4 regions of the Cobetia sp. 1AS1 genome follow, and region 4 is predicted to be linked to each of the others. Evidence: predicted binding sites of a transcription regulator. Region 4 holds the regulator's gene; each other region holds the start of a gene.
The links. The regulator FNR, encoded in region 4, switches genes on or off when oxygen is low (the NO sensors DNR and NnrR bind a similar motif). The targets are predictions, from matches to a motif close to TTGATNTANATCAA.

Region 1 (4,661 bases), on a different contig from region 4:
TGACCTCTTCGATCACACCCAGGGCGTGATGTGGCTGGGCAACTCGCATACGCTGAATCTCGCTGCCTTCGCCAGCGAGTGAGGCCGCGGCAAGCATTGAGGCCAGGGCTATGGTTGACGCCCACCGCGGGTCTGACACGCTATCATCGCCTGACACCACTGACTCAAGGATGCCCCCATGACGCGACTGCGCCGCCTTTCCCCTCGTGCTGCCCTGCTGGGTGTGATGGCCTCAGGCCTGCTGCTGGCCGGCTGTGATGACAACGAGGTCGGGGATGTCTCGCTGGGCCTGTTCACCACCAAGGACATCAAGATCGAGAGCCTGATCGACCCCAAGGTGCCGGGCGTGACCTGTCACCTGAGCAACATCGAGGCGGACCTCGACTTCTCCGATCCCTCCGACATGAGCATCGCCTGCCGCCAGACCGGCCCGATCACGGCGGAGATGATCGCCGACATCGATACCTCCAAGAGTGGCGAGGAGGTCTATCGCAAGTCCAAGAGCGTGCTGCTCAAAAGCCTCAAGATTCGTCGCATTCTGGATCGCGACTCCCAGAGCCTGCTCTATATCGCCTACAGCACCAAGGAAACCAGCGGCAGCTTCAAGCATGCGCTGAGCAGCGTGCCGCTGTGGGGCAGCGACGCTTGGCAGGCCCCGGCAGCGCAGTGAGTCGCCTCGGCGCCTGAATAAAGCCCCGATCGATCAAGCGCTGACTCATAAAGCCCTGCTTCATACAGTTTTGACTCATCAAGCCATGGCTCATCAAGCGAAAGCTCCACCATCATCCCTTGAAGTTGGGGGATGTCGCTCCAAGGTCTTGTGCAACGGCTAGCCAGCCGGATTTTCATTCGCATGACGCAAAGGAGTGACACACGATGTCGAGCCCGGAGCACAAGCAGAAGATCTGGAAGCTGATCAAGGATGTGAAGGTCGGCATGTTGGTGACGCAAGGCGATGGCATGCCCCACGCCCGCCCGATGCATCTGGTGCAGGATGACTACGACGGCACCCTGTGGTTCTTCACCCGCGCCAGCGCCGAGAAGGTGTTTGAGGCCAAGAAGGACAGCGAGGTCTGCCTGAGCTTTTCCGATCAGGATGATGGCGTCTACGTGTCGCTGAGCGGTCATGCCAATCTGCACCGCGATCAGGGCCTGATCGACAAGTTCTGGAATCCGTTCGTGGCCGCCTGGTTCCCGGAAGGCAAGGATGACCCCGACGTCACCCTGCTGGAGATCTCGGTGCAATCTGGTGAGCACTGGAAGGCCAAGGAGAGCAAGGCCTATCAGCTCTACGAGGTGGCGCGCGCCAACCTCGACAAGGACCACACCCCGGACATGGGCGAGAACGAGAAATTCGGCACGGTGTAAGCGAGCCCCCTGAACGCTTCGCATCCTTCGAACTCACCGCTGCCCCCTCGTGACGCTTCACGCACACGGCCATGCCAGACACGACAACGCCAGCCCTCGGGCTGGCGTTGTCGTGTCTGGCAGCCTGCCGTTTCCAGCAGGCCTGTCATCGGTGGTGAGGATTCAGACCAGCGAACGCCTCAGGCCTTCATGTCGAGCACGATGCGCCCCTCGATCTTGCCGTCGATCATGCGTCCGAAGATGTCGTTGATGTCCTCGAGCTTGCCGGTCTGCACGGTGGCGGCGACCTTGCCTTCCGCGGCGAAGTCCAGCGCCTCCTGCAGGTCCTGGCGCGTGCCGACGATGGAGCCACGCACCGTGATGCCATTGAGCACGGTGGAGAAGATCGGCAGCGGGAAGTCGCCCGGCGGCAGGCCGTTGAGCACCAGGGTGCCGCCACGGCGCAGCATGTTCTGGGCCTGATCGAAGGCCTTGGGCGATACCGCCGTCACCAGCGCGCCATGCGCGCCGCCGATCTCGCGCTTGATGACGCTCGCCGGGTCTTCCTTCATGGCATTGACGGTCACGGTCGCGCCCAGACGGCGGGCCAGTTCCAGCTTGGCATCATCCACATCCACCGCCGCCACGTTCAGGCCCATGGCACGCGCATACTGCACCGCCATGTGCCCCAGCCCGCCGATGCCCGAGATCACCACCCACTGACCGGGGCGGGTGTCAGTCATCTTGAGCCCCTTGTAGACCGTGACCCCGGCGCACAGCACCGGCGCGATCTCCACGAAGCCCACGCTGTCCGGCAGGCGGCCGACGTAGCCTGCGTCCGCCAGCGTGAACTGGGCAAAGCCGCCATTCACCGAATAGCCGGTATTCTGCTGGCTCTCGCACAGCGTCTCCCAGCCGCCCAGGCAATGCTCGCAGTGACCACAGGCCGAGTAGAGCCAGGGCACCCCGACACGGTCGCCTTCCTTGACGTGGGTGACGCCCTCGCCCACCGCGGCGATGGTACCGACGCCCTCATGGCCGGGAATGAACGGTGGATTGGGTTTCACCGGCCAGTCGCCATGCGCGGCGTGCAGGTCGGTATGACAGACCCCGGAGGCGGCGACCTCGACCAGAATCTCGCCACGCCCCGGTCGCGGTACCGCGACCTCCTCGATCACCAGCGGTGCACCGAATTCACATACCACGGCGGCTTTCATGCTGCTATCCATGACGTACTCCTCATCCATTGAAGACTGACGAACATTCAAGAAAGACGAACCAGCAGAGTTGCGGCGGAGAGTGTGGGCTTGCTGCATGCGCCAGCGCCCATGCCAGCGTTTTTTCCAGCGCCCAGGCCAGCGCCCATGCCTGCGCTCAGACCAGTGCAAAGCTTGCCTCTCCATTGAAACCAGACGCAGCGCTCCCTGCCCTGCGCCAGATCAAGCAATCGGATCTGGCGCGGGCATCGATGTCATTTCTCAAGCAAGAATCGCGGGAGGCATGCAGCACCACCCAAGGCGGTGGCGCTGCCAGCCAGGCCTAGAAGAAGCCGAGCGGATTGATGTCGTAGCTGACCAGCAGGTTCTTGGTCTGCTGGTAGTGCTCCAGTGCCATCTTGTGGGTCTCGCGACCGACACCGGATTTCTTGTAGCCACCGAAGGCGGCATGGGCGGGATACTGGTGGTAGCAGTTGGTCCACACGCGACCGGCCTGGATGCCACGACCCATGCGGAAGGCGACGTTCATGTCGCGGCTCCAGACACCGGCACCGAGACCGAATTCGGTGTCATTGGCGATGGCCAGCGCCTCGGCCTCGTCACGGAAGGTGGTGACGGCCACCACCGGCCCGAAGATCTCCTCCTGGAAGACACGCATCGAGTTGTTGCCCTTGAGCAGGGTCGGCTGGATGTAATAGCCGTTGGCCAGCTCGTTCTCCAGCTGCTCGCTGCTGCCGCCGGTGAGCACCTCGGCGCCTTCCTCGCGGGCGACATCCATGTAGGACATGATCTTGTCGAACTGCTCGCGGGAGGCCTGGGCGCCGACCTGCACGTCGGTGTCCAGCGGGTTGCCGCGCTTGATGGTCTTCACTCGCTCCATCACCCGGGCCATGAAGTCGTCGTAGATGCTTTCCTGGATCAGGGCGCGTGACGGGCAGGTGCACACCTCGCCCTGATTGAAGAACGCCAGCACCAGGCCTTCGGCGGCCTTGTCGATGAACTCGGGTTCGGCATTCATGATGTCGGCGAAGTAGATGTTGGGCGACTTGCCGCCCAGCTCCACCGTGGAGGGGATGATGCTGTCGGCGGCACACTTGAGAATGTGCGAGCCCACGGGAGTGGAGCCGGTGAAGGCGATCTTGGCGATGCGCTTGCTGGTGGCCAGCGCCTGGCCGGCCTCGGCCCCGTAGCCGTTGACGATGTTGAGCACGCCCGCCGGCAGCAGGTCGCCGACCAGCTCCGCGAGCACCAGAATCGAGGCCGGGGTCTGTTCCGCCGGCTTGAGCACCACGCAGTTGCCGGCCGCCAGCGCCGGGCCGAGCTTCCAGGCCGCCATCAAAATCGGGAAGTTCCACGGGATGATCTGCCCGACCACGCCCAGCGGCTCATGGAAGTGGTAGGAGACGGTATTGGCGTCGATGTCCGCCGCGGTGCCTTCCTGGGAGCGCAGGCAACCGGCGAAGTAACGGAAGTGGTCCGCCGCCAGCGGAATATCGGCGTTGAGCGTCTCGCGCACCGCCTTGCCATTGTCCCAGGTCTCGGCGACGGCCAGCATCTCGAGGTTCTGCTCGATGCGATCCGCGATCTTGAGCAGGATGTTGGAGCGCTCCTGCACCGAGGTCTTGCCCCAGGCAGCGGCTGCCTTGTGGGCGGCGTCCAGCGCGAGGTCGATGTCCTCCGCACTCGAACGCGGGATACGGCAGAAGGCCTCGCCCGTCACCGGGCTGACATTGTCGAAGTACTCACCCTTCACCGGCTCGACGAAGCGACCGCCGATATAGTTGCCGTAGATATCCTTGAACGTGACCAGCGCATCGGCGCTGCCCGGGGAGGCGTAGATCATGGCGAACTCCTGTTGGCCGGATTCACGAGTGGCGCTCGTGATCGACGGCCTGTTGTTGTCGTTGCTGCACAGTCGTTGTCGTTACTGAAAAGTCGTTGTCGTTGCTGAAAAGTCGTTGTCGTTACTGAAAAGTCGTTGTCGTTGCTGAAAAGTCGTTGTCGTGTCAGCGAAACGCCTGGGTTGGCCCTTCTGCAGTGGCGACGTTGGCGCTGACCCGCTGCCCGATCCATCAAGCGGTACTTGATCAGGCGACT
Region 2 (4,661 bases), on a different contig from region 4:
GCGGCCACGGCGATTACTGCGAAGCCGGCCTCGCCCGCCTGCTGGAGCAGCACGACCTCAATAGCTTCGATGCCCTGTGGCAAGTGGCAGCCCACGACGTCGACGCGCCGAATCGTGAACGCGGCGGCGTCTCGACGGTTTCGCTGCTGACGCTCGAGGATGAGGACGGCAACAGCCATCGCCTCTATCTCAAGCGCCAGACCAACCACCTGGGCCGCAGCCTGGCGCGCCCGCTGGGCGAACCGACCTTCTCTCGCGAATGGCGTGCCATCCGTCACTATCACGCGCTGGGAATACCGGCAGTGGACGCCGGCTGGTACGGCGAGCGGCGTGCTGGCCGGGAATGGCGCGCCATCCTGATCACCTTCGATCTCGCCGGGCGCGATGATCTGGACCACTGGCATGAACGCTGGGCGGAACTCGATGCCGGCATGCGCTCTCAGGTCATCACCGCCAGCGCCCGCCTCGTTCGCGAGATTCATCAGGCTGGCCTGATGCATGGCTGTCTGTTCCCCAAGCACCTCTTCCTGAGTCGCCCGCCGAGTGAGTCGCCGGCCAGCACCTGGCAGATGGACGCCGTCATCATCGACCTCGAGAAGACGCGCCGCTTCGTGCTGCGCCGTCACGAGTGCCTGCGCGATCTCTACGTGCTGTGGCGCCGCCTGAAGGGCTGGCAGCACGATGAATGGCGACAATTTCTGGCCGTCTATCGCGATGCGGATGCGCAGAGCGCCGAGGTCAGTCAGTGGCTGAAAGAGCTGGAAGCACGCGCCGCACGCAAGCGGCGCTGAGCCTGCAGAGCCCGGTGACGATCTTTGGCGTAGTGAGTACTAACCTCGCGCACGGCATGCGACCAAGGTCTTGGTCACCTTGCGCGAGGATGAATGGGGATGTCGCTCGAATGCGTCATCGCAAGTCTCACTCGTGAGACATTAAACTTCCCTGAAATAATCGGTAACATCCGCTAACAGGACGCCTAACAAGTTTTCAAACAACGTTCTAAAAAAATGCTTGCCAAACAGAACGCTGTTTTTTATAGTTCGCAGCGTCCCCTGATCGACGCAGCCACGCAGAGCACACGGCCCAAGCCGTAGGGTAGCGAGGCACTGCTGACAGGCAGCTCACGAAGCCAAGCTTCAAGGAGAACTACACATGAAAGCTATCAAGATCCTGACCGCTACTGTTATCGCCGGCACCATGGCAATGGGCGCACAATCCGCCATGGCATATGGCAAGGGTGATATCTTCCTGCGCGGTGGCGTTGCCAAGGTCGACGGCAAGAGCAACAACGGCAACGGTCTGATCGCCAAGGACGAGTCTGGCTTCGCCGGTTCCGTGGGCTACATGTTCCACGACAACCTGGCCATCGCCCTGCAGTCCACTGAAGAATTCAGCACTGACTGGGAAAACAGCGCCGGTGGTTTCGATCAGATGCCGATCAACCTGATGCTGCAGTACTACCCGCTGGGCGGTACTGAAGCCCGCGTCCAGCCGTACGCTGGTGTCGGCCTGAACTACACCCACTTCTCCGGTGAGTCTGCCGGTGGCCAGAGCATGGACATCGACGACAGCTACGGCGCCGCTGCCGAGCTGGGTGTGGACCTCAAGATCACCGAAGCCTGGGCCGTCAACGGCTTCGCTCGTTACGCCGACGTCAAGGCCGATACCAAGATCGCCGGTCAGGACGTGAACGACACCGAGCTGGACCCGGTCACTGTCGGTGCTGGTGTCACCTACCGCTTCTAAGTCCTTGTGGGAGGCGTGAACATGCCTCCAGCGAGTACCTGGCAAGCCGTGTGATGCCACATCACGCAAGCGTCAGCGATGGAGCTCGGCGACGCCGTGCCGTCCAGGCGCAGATGGGCATCACACACAAACGCCGCAGACCTTCGGGTCTGCGGCGTTTTCGTTGTGGTCAGCCAACGGCTACATGGCCGATCTTCAGAGGCGCGGCGCAGAAATTGACCTGGATCAACCACGTCCCTCACCGAGCAAGAACGCGCGTAAACTCTTGTCCCAGATCAAATTTCTCGAAATTCGGCCACCTAGAATGAGGGCATTGTTCCCCGCCATCCTTCAGGAGCCATCATGTCCGACGTCGTCACTCGCTCAGCCTCCCTCCCCGCGCACCTGACTTCGCGCAGCCCGCGCTCTGCAGCACGCCCGTGGCAGCTTCTGGCACTGGCAGGCCTCACCGGCCTCGCGACTCTCGGTGCCGCACCGGCCATGGCCGCCGACTCGCTGAATGGCGGCTCTCACAGCTCTCTCAACTCTCTCAGCTCTCTCAACTACGGCGCCGGGCAGTTCTGGACGCGAGCGGGTGTCGCCAAGGTCTCGCCGAAGAGTGACAACGGTCGCATCGATGCCATCGGCGCCGATGTGGATGTCGATGATGACAGCGCCTTTGCCTTTACTCTCGGCTATCGCTTCACCGACACCTTCGGTATCGAACTGCTGGCGGCGCAAGATTTCGACCACGACATCTCGCTCAATGGCCAGAAAGCCGGTTCCGTCGATCACCTGCCGCCGACCCTGACACTGCAGTACTACCCGCTTGGCGGACGTGAATCGCGCATCCAGCCGTACATCGGCGCGGGGGTCAATTACACCCACTTCTCCGACGAAACCCTCGACGATGGCACCAAACTCGAGATGGATGACAGCTGGGGCGCGGCCGCACAGATCGGCGTCGATCTGGTGATCAACGAGCACTGGGCGGCCAACGTCGCCGCCTGGTATCTGGATATCGATTCCGATGTCACCGTGGCGGGCAGCGTCAACGACAAGGTCGAGATCGACCCCATCGTGACCATGGCCGGGATCAGCTATCGCTTCTGACCAGGCATTGCTGGGCTAGCGTTTCTGATCAAGCGCATCTGACTGGCCAGAGACGACAACGCCCCGCCAGCCCATCTCGGGCCGGCGGGGCGTTGTGCTTTGTACTTGGTGCGTTGTGCGTTGTGCGTTGTGAGTTGTGAGTTGTGCGCTCGGCACGCCTCAGCGCGGGGCGGCTTGCCCACTGTTCGTCGTTGCCGAAGCATTGGAAGTTGTTGCAGTCGATGAGGTTGAGGGCGTTGAGGGCGAAGGCGGCGTGGCCTCGTCGACCGGCGCCTTGCTCACCTTGCCCGGACGCGGACGGTCCAGCACCAGTCCCAGCACCACCAGTGCCGCGCCCGCCACCATCAGCGCGGTCCACTGCTCATCGAACAGCCACCATGCCATCAGCGCGGCACACGGCGGCACCAGGAAGAAGGTGCGCGCGACCTGATGGGCCTCGCCCCGCTCCAGCATCAGCATCAGCAGCCAGATGGCACCGACCGAGATGGCGATCACCAGCCAGGCCATGGTCAGCAGCAGACGCGGCGTGGGGTCAAAGGCAAAGCTGCCGACACTGGTCGCGGCGACGATGAATACCGCGCCCGCACCGAGATACTGGAACATCAGCCCCTCGACCAGCCCCATGCGCCCGGAGACCCGCTTCTGCCACAGCGTCGAGCTGGACACGCCGATCAGCGCCACCAGACACCAGACGAGCCCGATCAGCGGCCACTCCAGGGTGCCCGCGCCGTCCTTGGCAAGCCCTGCCCCCAGCACCAGGCTGACGCCGATGGCGCCACAGCCAAGCCCCGCCCACTGCTTGGCCCCCAGCCGCACGCCGAACAACGGCAGTGACAAGGCCGCCGTCACCAGTGGATGCAGGCTGACCAGCAGCGCCGTCAGGCCCGCCGGCAGCCCCGCCTTGACCGCCGCGAACACGCCACCCAGATAGGCGCCATGCAACAGCATGCCGATGCCCATCTGCGCCAGACGGTCGTTGCGCCGCCCCCACTGACGCGGCTTGCGGCGCAGCCACAGAATCAACCCCAGCACCGGCAGCACCAGCAGGCTGCGCACCAGCAGCAAGGTGAAGGGTTCAGCGTCCAGGGTACCGAAGCGTGCGGCGATGAAGCCGCTGGCGAACAGAAACACGAAGCAAAGTGGCATCCACATCACGCAGACTCCAGCGAGAGAAATGACAAGCGGTCGGCCCGGGGCAGGTGCAGGATATGCACCGACGGGACCACGACATGAGCCTTCAGCTTGCCGCGAACCCTCAAGGGGGCACAAGATACAGATAATCACCAATTCAAGGGGTACAGACAGGCATGTCATCCGCCGAGCACGCTTCGTCCGCCAGCCGCCCTTCGCTTGCCGGCGATGCCATCAGCTCAACCACCAGCTCAATCGCCAGCTCAGGCGCCACTGCCGCGACGCTGCCGCGCTATCAGCAGCTGGTCGAGCGACTCAAGGCCCAGATGGCGACGGGCAAACTGAACGCAGGACAGCGCCTGCCTTCGCTCAGGCGGCAGGCGGCGCAGTCGGGGCTCGGCCTCAACAGCGTGATTCGTGCCTATGGCGAGCTGGAGGCGACGGGCCTGATCATCGCCGAACCGCGTGCCGGCTATCGGGTCGCGCCATCGACGCAGGCTGCTCACGACACGGATGACCTGAATACCGGCTCACAGAACAGCCCGACTTCATCACGCCACCCTAGGGAGTCGCAGCACGGGCAGCGGGAGTCACATCACAGGCCGCGCGCCATCACCACACTCACCATCAGTGACCCGGCCTGGCAGGCGATGGCGAATGCCAGTGATCCGCGCCTGGCGCCATTGGGTGCC
Region 3 (4,661 bases), on a different contig from region 4:
CAACGAATCCGGCCATAAGCGTGCGTAAAACCTCACCAATGGCGATAAATTCGCAATTTTCTGCTTCGTGAATTTCAGCCTGCCTCACGCCGGGTTGTCTTTTTGCGCCCGGGCGGCAGACACGAAAACGCCCCACCGCAAGCGGAAGGGCGTGCTTCCGTCACGGTGGGGCGTCACTCACGGGCGCACGAATCAGCGCGTGAAGGTCAGCTCCCCGCCCTCTTCGCCGACATGGATGACGTCACCGGGCACGAAGTCACCGCCCAGCAGGGCCTGGGCCAGCGGGTTCTCGATGCGGCTCTGGATGGCGCGCTTGAGCGGGCGAGCGCCATAGACCGGATCGAAGCCGGCCTTGGCCAGCAAGGCCATCGCCGGGTCGGTGATCTCGAAGCCGAGATCACGCTCGGCCAGACGCGCCTTGAGACGCTCAAGCTGAATGCCCGCGATGGAGGCGATCTGCGCCTGTCCCAGCGCGTGGAACACGACCACTTCATCGATGCGGTTGATCAGCTCCGGACGGAAGTGATTGCCGACGACTTCCATCACCGCCGTCTTCATGTCGTCGTACTGGAAGGCTGCCTTGCGCTCGGCACGCTCGTCGGCGCTTTCCGTACTGCCCTCGTCTTCCGCCAGCTCGCCATTGAGGCCGCTCATGCGCTGGATCATTTCCGAGCCCAGGTTTGAGGTCATCACGATCACGGTATTGCGGAAGTCGACGGTGCGCCCCTGACCATCGGTCAGGCGGCCATCTTCCAGCACCTGCAGCAGGATGTTGAAGACATCCGGATGCGCCTTCTCGACCTCGTCGAGCAGCAGCACGGAGTACGGCTTGCGGCGCACGGCCTCGGTCAGATAGCCGCCCTCTTCATAGCCGACATAGCCGGGAGGCGCGCCGATCAAGCGAGCCACGGAATGCTTCTCCATGAACTCGGACATGTCGATGCGCACCATCGCCTCTTCGGTGTCGAACAGGAAGCTGGCCAGTGACTTGCAGAGCTCCGTCTTGCCGACACCGGTCGGGCCGAGGAACAGGAAGGAGCCGTTGGGACGATTCGGGTCCGACAGCCCAGCGCGTGAACGACGCACCGCATTGGACACCGCGATCACCGCCTCGTCCTGGCCGATCACCTTCTCGTGCAGCGCCTCTTCCATGCGCAGCAACTTGTCACGCTCGCCTTCGAGCATCTTGGCGACCGGAATGCCGGTCCAGCGCGAGACGACCTCGGCAATCTCCTCCTCGGTGACATTGGAGCGCAGCAGCACGTGGGCGGAGGTATCCGCCTCGCCTTCGCCGGCTTCGCTGATCTGCTTCTCGAGTCCCGGAATCACGCCGTACTGCAGTTCCGACATGCGGCTGAGATCACCGGCGCGGCGCGCCTGCTCCAGATCGATACGCGCCTGCTCCAGCTCGGCCTTGAACTGGGCCGCGCCCTGGATGCTGGACTTCTCGGCCTTCCAGACCTCATCGAGGTCGGCATATTCACGCTCCAGCTCCGAGATCTGGTCCTCAAGCGCGCCGAGACGCTTGAGCGCCGCCTCATCTGTTTCCTTCTTGAGCGCTTCACGCTCCATCTTGAGCTGGATCAGGCGGCGGTCGAGACGGTCCATCTCCTCCGGCTTGGAATCCAGTTCCATGCGGATGCGTGACGCGGCCTCATCGATCAGGTCGATCGCCTTGTCCGGCAGCTGGCGGTCCGTGATGTAGCGCGAGGACAACCGCGCGGCGGCAATGATGGCGCTGTCGGTGATGTCGACCCCGTGGTGCACCTCGTAGCGCTCCTTCAGGCCACGCAGGATGGCGATGGTGTCTTCCTCGCTGGGCTGGTCGACCTGCACCTTCTGGAAGCGGCGCTCCAGCGCGGCGTCCTTCTCGATGTACTGGCGATACTCGTCAAGCGTGGTGGCACCGACACAGTGCAGCTCGCCACGCGCCAGCGCCGGCTTGAGCATGTTGCCGGCATCCATCGCGCCTTCGGCCTTGCCCGCGCCGACCATGGTGTGCAGCTCGTCGATGAACAGGATGACCTGGCCTTCTTCCTGCGCCAGCTCCTTCAGCACCGACTTGAGGCGCTCCTCGAATTCGCCGCGGAACTTGGCCCCCGCCAGCAGCGAGCCCATGTCGAGAGACAGCACGCGCTTGTTCTTGAGGCCTTCCGGCACCTCGCCATTGACGATACGGCTGGCCAGCCCTTCGACGATGGCGGTCTTGCCGACGCCGGGCTCACCGATCAGCACCGGGTTGTTCTTGGTGCGACGCTGCAACACCTGGATCGTGCGGCGAATTTCCTCGTCACGCCCGATCACCGGGTCGAGCTTGCCATCCCGCGCGCGCTCGGTCAGATCCAGGGTGTACTTGTTGAGCGCTTCGCGATTGTTCTCGGCATCGGCATCGCCCACGGCTTCGCCACCGCGCAGTGCATCGATGGCGGACGTCAGGGCGGGCTTCTTGATGCCCGAGGAAGTGAACAGCTTGCCCAGATCACCGCCCAGCTCCAGCGCAGCCAGCAGCGCGAGCTCGGAGGCGATGAATTGATCGCCGCGCTTCTGCGCTTCACGATCGGCCAGATTCAGAAGCTTGCCGAGGGCCTGCGAGGGCGCGACATTGCCGTCGAACTGGGACACGGTGGGCAGGTCATCCAGCTGGCGCTTGAGGCCGCTCATCAAGCTGGTGGCATCGCCGCCCGCCTTGTTGACCAGCGCCTTGAGGCCGCCATCGCGGTCTTCCAGCAGTGCCAGCAGCAGATGCTGCGGGTGAATTTCATTGTGGCCTCGCCCGACGGCGAGCGACTGGGCATCCGCCAGAGCGTTCTGCAGCTTGCTGGTGAGTTTGTCGATGCGCATGGTGCCTTCTCCTGAGAGTCATGGCGGTACTCCTTTTCTCAGGAGCTTCGCCTGTAACATTTCGTATCTGACTCTCAAGATGGGGGCTGGCGCACGGCTTTCAAGGCAGGATTCGCCGCGCTGCAGCATGTTGTGGCATTTGCCTGATCCAGGTCAGATTCCGGCTGCCTCGGCGCTCCCCCGCCGGCCATCATCTTTGCCACACACAGAAACGCCCCGCCAACCTGAGACATCAGGTCAACGGGGCGTTTGTGGGTACTGCATGTCGAGCTGGCGGAATGCGCTGACCCAAGTCCCGATCAGAGATTCCTGATCAGCGCCTCAGCGCAGCCAGATCACCGTGGCGAGGCGTCCGGTCACGCCATCATCACGCCGGTGGGAATAGAAGCGTGATTCAGAGGCGGTACAGAAGTGGCCGCCACTGACATGACCGACCCCGGCACGCTCGAGACGCAGGCGTGCCAGCTTGTAGAGATCACCCATGTAGTGACCGAGCCGGTAGGGGCTGGCCTCGAAGGCGTCATCGGCCTCGGGAAGGTCCGCGATGAAGGCGTCACGCACCTCGGGGCCGACCTCGAACTGCGCATTGGAGATCGCCGGACCCAGCCAGGCCATCAGCTCGCCGGGGTCATCACCGAGACGCTCGATGGTGGCTTCCAGTACGCCTTCGACCAGCCCGCGCCAACCCGCATGCGCCACGCCGACGCGCGTGCCCTGCCGATCACAGAACAGCACCGGCAGGCAGTCCGCCGTCATCACCACACAGGCCTGCCCGGTGCCGGTACTGATGCAGGCATCCGCCCGTGGCGGCGCATCCGGCCGGTCTTCGGCGTGGCAGACATCGAAGGCATCCACCACCTGAGTGCCGTGCACCTGATCCAGCCACGCCAGCGGACGACCGTCATCGACTTCCGCCGCGAGCAGCTCGCGTACCTGCGCCACCATCGCCGGGTCATCACCCACATGCAGCGCCGGATTGAAGCCGGCATACGGCCCCTGGCTGGGGCCGCTCTCACGCGTGGTCACGAAGGCCTGCACCGGGCTCGGCGCGGGCCAGTCCGGCAGTATCAGGGTCGGGCGTAGACTCTCGTCGTGCATAACCTCTCCTTGTGCGGCGTGTCGCGCGAGCCTGCCGCCTCAGCGAGCGATGTCTTCCTTGAGATAGTCGATCAACACCAGCATGTCGCCCGGCATCTCGGCGCGGAATTCGACTTCCTTGCCCGTGATCGGGTGGATGAAGGCGAGACGACGGGCATGCAGTGCCTGACGCGGGAACTGACGCAGCAGCTCCTTGAGCGGGTCACTGGCCCCCGGCGGCAGCTTCAGACGCCCGCCGTAGACCGGGTCTCCGACCAGCGGATAGCGCTGGTGCGCCATGTGCACGCGAATCTGGTGGGTACGCCCGGTTTCCAGCTTGCAGCGGATATGGGTGTGGCCCCGGAAACGTTCCACCACGCGGAAGTGGGTGACCGCCGGCTTGCCACTGTGAGTGACGGCCTGACGCTTGCGGTCCTTGGGGTGACGCCCGATGGGCGCATCCACGGTGGCACCGGAGGTCAGCACGCCCGTGACGACGGCATCGTACTCGCGCGACACGGTACGGGCCTGCAGCTGCTCGACCAGGTCCGCCTGGGCGGTCAATGACTTGGCCACCACCATCAGGCCGCTGGTGTCCTTGTCGAGACGGTGCACGATGCCGGCACGCGGCATCATGGAATTGCCCGGACAATGATGCAGGATGGCGTTGAGCAGCGTGCCATCGTGGTTACCCGCGCCCGGGTGCACGACCATGCCGTGCTCCTTGTTGATGACCAGCACGT
Region 4 (4,661 bases):
CCTCAATGGCCTGATGACACTCAAGGAGGATTGGCACTCATTGCGTCGTGATCCGCTTAACTGCCTGCTGGCGGCAGCTCTGGTCAGCTTCGCCCTGGCGGTACTTGAGTACAGCCTGCTGTCATTGCCGACACTCAACGCCCTGACCTTCAGTGCCACCAACAGTCTATCGCCGGCAGCAAGCCTGGGGGTGGTCGCGACAGTCGCCATCGTGATGGCCTATCACCTGCTGCCCCCGATGCGCTCCCTCGCGCTGCTCAAGACGCACGCCCTGCTGGCCATCATCGGCACCCTGCTGTGCGTTGCCGCCAGCTGGGCGACCACGCTGCTTCAAGGCAGCATGTGGCATGTGCTGGCAGATGACGGCAGGCCGCTATACACCTTGAGCGAGGTGCTGGAAGCGGCCCGCATGCCGATGATGATCTCGCTGGGCGGGCTCGCCTGCTGGGCGCTCGGCTTGCTGCTGATGCTCCTCAACGTGACGCGCACCCTGGCTGATCAAAAGAGCGAACGCCAGCGCCTGAGCTCCGGCTCGCACAAGGCATCATCAGAACCTGCCATGCACTCTGCGTCCCCCTCTACCATGCCCCCTGCCACATCCTCGGGAGGGCACTGCGCATGAGACATGTCCTGCTCGAACGTCACGCCGGGCTGATGACGGCACTATGCCTGCTCACCATGAGCCTCGGCGCCCTTGCCCAGCTGGTGCCGCTCGGGGCTCACCCCAGCCTCGCCAGCGCACCCGAAGACCTCAAACCGCTGAGCGCCCTGGCGCTGGAGGGCCAGCGCATCTACCAACGCGAGGGCTGTCAGCAGTGCCACACGCGCATGGTGCGCGATCTACCGGGCGACACGGCGCGCCACGGCTATGCGACGACCTCCCAGGCGCGCTACTACGACCGTCCTTCGCTGTGGGGCGTCGAGCGCTGGGGGACGGATTTGAGCCAGCTGCCTGCGCAGCATGACGACGCCTGGCAGCGCCTGCATCTGAATGACCCGCGCAGTCAGGTGCCGGGCTCAGCGATGCCCGCCTACCCGTGGCTGTTCGAGCGGGCGTTGAGCGGCGAAGGCATCGCGGCCCGCATGCGAGCCCTGCAGGGCCTGGGCGTGCCCTACGCGGAAGACGAGATTCTCGCCGCCCCCAATGACGTGCGTGGCACTGCCGAAATCACGGCGCTGCTCGCCTACCTGCAGCAGGCCGCCCCCGCGAACGACATCGCCAGCCGTGGCCCATGACAGGACACCGCTCAGGAGACACGACATGAATCTGCTGGAGACAACTGGACTCCCCCTGTTCTGGAATCTCTGGATGCTGGCCCTCACGCTGGGCAGCCTGGTGCTGTTCGCCATGCTGGCACTGGGCAGCCTTTCGCGCGCTGCAAGCGCTGACAGCGACGAGCGCGAAGGCGATGGCCCCATGCAGGAACATCGCATCAACGGCGTACGTCAGCCTGATACACCAGCGCCACGTGCCTGGGGCATACTGGCACTGGCGACGCTGGCCGCCGCACTGATCCTGCTGCTCGGCGCAGCTGGCTGAGGCAGGTCGTCGCGGTATGGTCACGCGGGGCCAACCAGGCCTAAAGTTCACACACCTTGCAACGCCCATGGGTTGGGCAGGATAATGAATTAATAAAATCTAATATTATGGCGTCACGAAATTGCACTGCATTAGCCGATGAGCGCTCAGACTCTGGCCGCTCGAATCACATCGGCTGAGCAGGGTAGCGGCGGGCGACAAGGCCCCGCCCCACCATTCGTTGCGCCCGAAAGACCCCTCCGCTGCCCTGCCCCAGGGGTAGCGGTGACATTCCTCAGGAGAGTCACCATGACGGCCAATGCACAGGCATCACACCGCTTGCGCGCCCATGAAGCCCGCTGCCAGACCTGTTCGCTGAGTTCACTGTGCCTGCCACTGGCACTGAACATGGAAGATATCGACCAGTTTGACGCCATCATCCGCCGTCGCGCGCCACTCAGAAAAGGGGAAGTGCTCTTCACCCAGGGCGATGCCTTCGATTGCGTCTTCACGGTGCGCTCCGGAAGTCTCAAGCAGATCACCAATGAAAACAGCGGCATGGAGCAGCTGACCGGCTTCTACCTGCCCAGCGAGCTGGCCGGACTCGATGCCATCGACAGCAATTGCTATCCCGGCACCGCGGTGGCGCTGGAGACCACCACCGTCTGCGAGATTCCCTTCGATCGCCTCAATGCGCTCTCGGAGCAGATGCCGGAGCTGAGAACCCAGTTGTTCAAGAGCCTGAGCAAGGAGTTGCACGAAGATCGCCGCATGATGATGCTGCTGTCGCGCAAGACAGCCGATGAGCGGCTGGCGAGCTTCCTGGTCAACCTGTCACAGCGCTTCCGTCGCCGTGGCTATTCGCCGTACAGCTTCCGCCTCTCGATGGCACGCGCCGATATCGGCAACTATCTGGGGCTGGCCGTCGAAACCATCAGCCGTATCCTGACCCGCTTCCAGACCCAGGGGCTGGTCGACATTCGTGCCCGCGAGGTGCATATCCTGCATCTGGATGGCCTGATCGAACTGGCCGAAGGCGAGTGTCAGGGTGGTCGCTGATGACGCCTGCTGACAGCACATCACGCTGAGCGACACTGCGCTGATCCACCGCCAGGGCGCCATGTCGGCACCACACAAGACAGAAGCCCGCCACGCAATTTGCGTGGCGGGCTTCTTCTTTCTGTCAGGCCAGTCGTCAGTCGTCCTGACAACCCTGACAGTCCTGGCAGCCCAGACAGTCATGACAATAGGCCTTGTCTCGGCCTTCGCTGGCGATCAGCGGTTCTCGAGGCGGTTATAGTCCAGCAGGCCCGCTTCGACAGGGCGATCAGCATAGTTGGTGCGCAGCACGCTGTCGGAGAACTCCCAGAAGCGCGGGTCAGTCCGGCGCACCCCGATATCGGCCTGCAGGGCGCGATAGTCCTCTTCGGTCTCGAGTGCCGCCACCCGCTCTGCCAGTCCCGTCAGGGTGTCAGGCGTCAGACGCCAGAAGGCATTCGGGTAATCGCCCGCCACGCCACGCAAGACATCGAGAGTGTCTTCCTCAGGACGGCGATTTTTCTCCTCATCGAACAGGCTGGTGATGTTGGCGTGGGCGGAATTGCGCAGCACGCTGTAAAGGCGCGGCGAGTCATCAGTGCCATCCTCCAGCGCGACGATCGTCACCTCCGGCATCAGGCTGGCCGAGACTCCCTGCACCGCAGCTAGGGCCTGCAGCTCATGTCGCACGTGCTCGTCCTCGACATTGCTCAGGCTGCGCTCATGACCGAGCTCCGGTGCGAGGCGCTCCTGCATGCGCCGCATCAGCCCAAGGCGCGCCTGGTTCGGGGATGACAGCTCCTGCGGTGTCCAGACGATGCCACTGGGCGCATCGAACTGCGGCGGCTTCTTGAACAGCAGCTCGACAAGCCCGGGGCTGACGTCGCGATACCAGCTGTCATGCACCGCCTGGCGCTCACCTGCCGGCAACAGCACCAGCAGGTTGTTCTCGCCTTCCATGCGCAGGAAGTCCATGTACAGACGGGTGACCAGCTGATGGCCGAGATTGCCGTAGACATCGAAGCCGGCGACCAGCAGATAGTGGATGCGCTCCAGCATCGGGTAATCGATGATCCAGCCCGTCTTGGGCACGCCACCGACCAGCCCCTTCATCACCGCCGCATTGTCGAAGTGACGATAGATGGTCAGGGCCGCGTTGGGGTTGCGACCCTGGCCGGGGCCCTCGGCCCAGCCGCTGCCGTCCCACAGCACTCGCTCATCCAGGCGCAGATCGCCATCGAGATAGGCCTGGGACATCAGGCGCTGCTTGGCCTTGAGATAGGCGGTCTGTTTGCTCTCGAACTTGACCCAGGAGCTGATCGGCAACGCATTGCTGCTCTGCTCGGCGGGCAGGCTGAGATTCTTCCCTTCCTCGGCCAGGGTGCGTTCCACTTCCGGGTGACTGAACATCTTCGGGTCAGTGAAGCCGACCCAGAAGTGATCATTGATCACATCCACCGCGACCTGCCCGCGACAGACCGGCCCCTTGATGAAGCCCATGATGGTGTTCTGCGACTCATCCAGCATGAAGCGATAGCGTGACTCGGCCGGGATGGCCTCGAAGGTCAGGAAAGGATTCGAGGCCGTCTTGAGGTCGTAATCCGGCAGGTCATCCACCGGGTAATCCGGTGTCAGGAACAGCGCCTGCCAGCGCTTGAAGCGAGCATCATCGAGCGCATAGGGCAGATGATTCTTGGCCAGGATCGTCGCGCGCTCCTGCCACAGACGGTAATAGACCCGCGGGCGCCCGGCCTCATCATGAGGCATGCTCGCGCGCTCATCGGCGGTGTAGGAGGCATAGGGGGCATCGTAGGGGCGACGCGTGGAGATGCGCTTGATCGGCTCGCCCGGCGGGGTGCTGGAACGCACCAGCTTGAAGAAGACCGGCCGTCCGTCCGCGCCCTTGATGCCCGGGAAATACACATGACTCAGGAAGAGGTGCTCGTAGATATAGCGATTCATCAGACGCTGCTTGAGGCTATCGCCATTGAAGAAGCGCTCGGCCTGCTCGATGTGCGGCATCAGCGCCTGGGGCAGCGGTGCCGGGCCCGTCATCGCGCCACCCTTGGCCAGCCAGTTCACCAGTGTGCGGTGCTCTTCATCG

Region 1: adhP (alcohol dehydrogenase AdhP) is a predicted target of FNR. The motif match lies at 2,777-2,790, and genes of this name have one in related genera.
Region 2: QD280_RS01535 (OmpW family outer membrane protein) is a predicted target of FNR. The motif match lies at 1,962-1,975, and genes of this name have one in related genera.
Region 3: clpB (ATP-dependent chaperone ClpB) is a predicted target of FNR. The motif match lies at 2,985-2,998, and genes of this name have one in related genera.

Annotation. Positions count from the first base shown of each region.
Region 1 covers NZ_JARWKU010000007.1:112,921-117,581, forward strand. The annotation lists gene QD280_RS12655 (DOPA 4,5-dioxygenase family protein) at 1-82, shown strand, start outside; gene QD280_RS12660 (CreA family protein) at 179-670, shown strand; gene QD280_RS12665 (pyridoxamine 5'-phosphate oxidase family protein) at 877-1,368, shown strand; gene adhP (alcohol dehydrogenase AdhP) at 1,548-2,576, opposite strand; gene QD280_RS12675 (aldehyde dehydrogenase family protein) at 2,887-4,407, opposite strand.
Region 2 covers NZ_JARWKU010000001.1:346,418-351,078, reverse strand. The annotation lists gene QD280_RS01545 (lipopolysaccharide kinase InaA family protein) at 1-791, shown strand, start outside; gene QD280_RS01540 (OmpW family outer membrane protein) at 1,153-1,746, shown strand; gene QD280_RS01535 (OmpW family outer membrane protein) at 2,089-2,838, shown strand; gene QD280_RS01530 (DMT family transporter) at 2,998-3,990, opposite strand; gene QD280_RS01525 (PLP-dependent aminotransferase family protein) at 4,146-4,661, shown strand, end outside.
Region 3 covers NZ_JARWKU010000013.1:100,036-104,696, reverse strand. The annotation lists gene clpB (ATP-dependent chaperone ClpB) at 193-2,841, opposite strand; gene pgeF (peptidoglycan editing factor PgeF) at 3,163-3,939, opposite strand; gene rluD (23S rRNA pseudouridine(1911/1915/1917) synthase RluD) at 3,979-4,661, opposite strand, start outside.
Region 4 covers NZ_JARWKU010000005.1:120,442-125,102, reverse strand. The annotation lists gene QD280_RS10575 (cbb3-type cytochrome c oxidase subunit I) at 1-622, shown strand, start outside; gene QD280_RS10570 (cbb3-type cytochrome c oxidase subunit II) at 619-1,236, shown strand; gene QD280_RS10565 (hypothetical protein) at 1,262-1,540, shown strand; gene fnr (fumarate/nitrate reduction transcriptional regulator Fnr) at 1,829-2,578, shown strand; gene QD280_RS10555 (fatty acid cis/trans isomerase) at 2,795-4,661, opposite strand, start outside.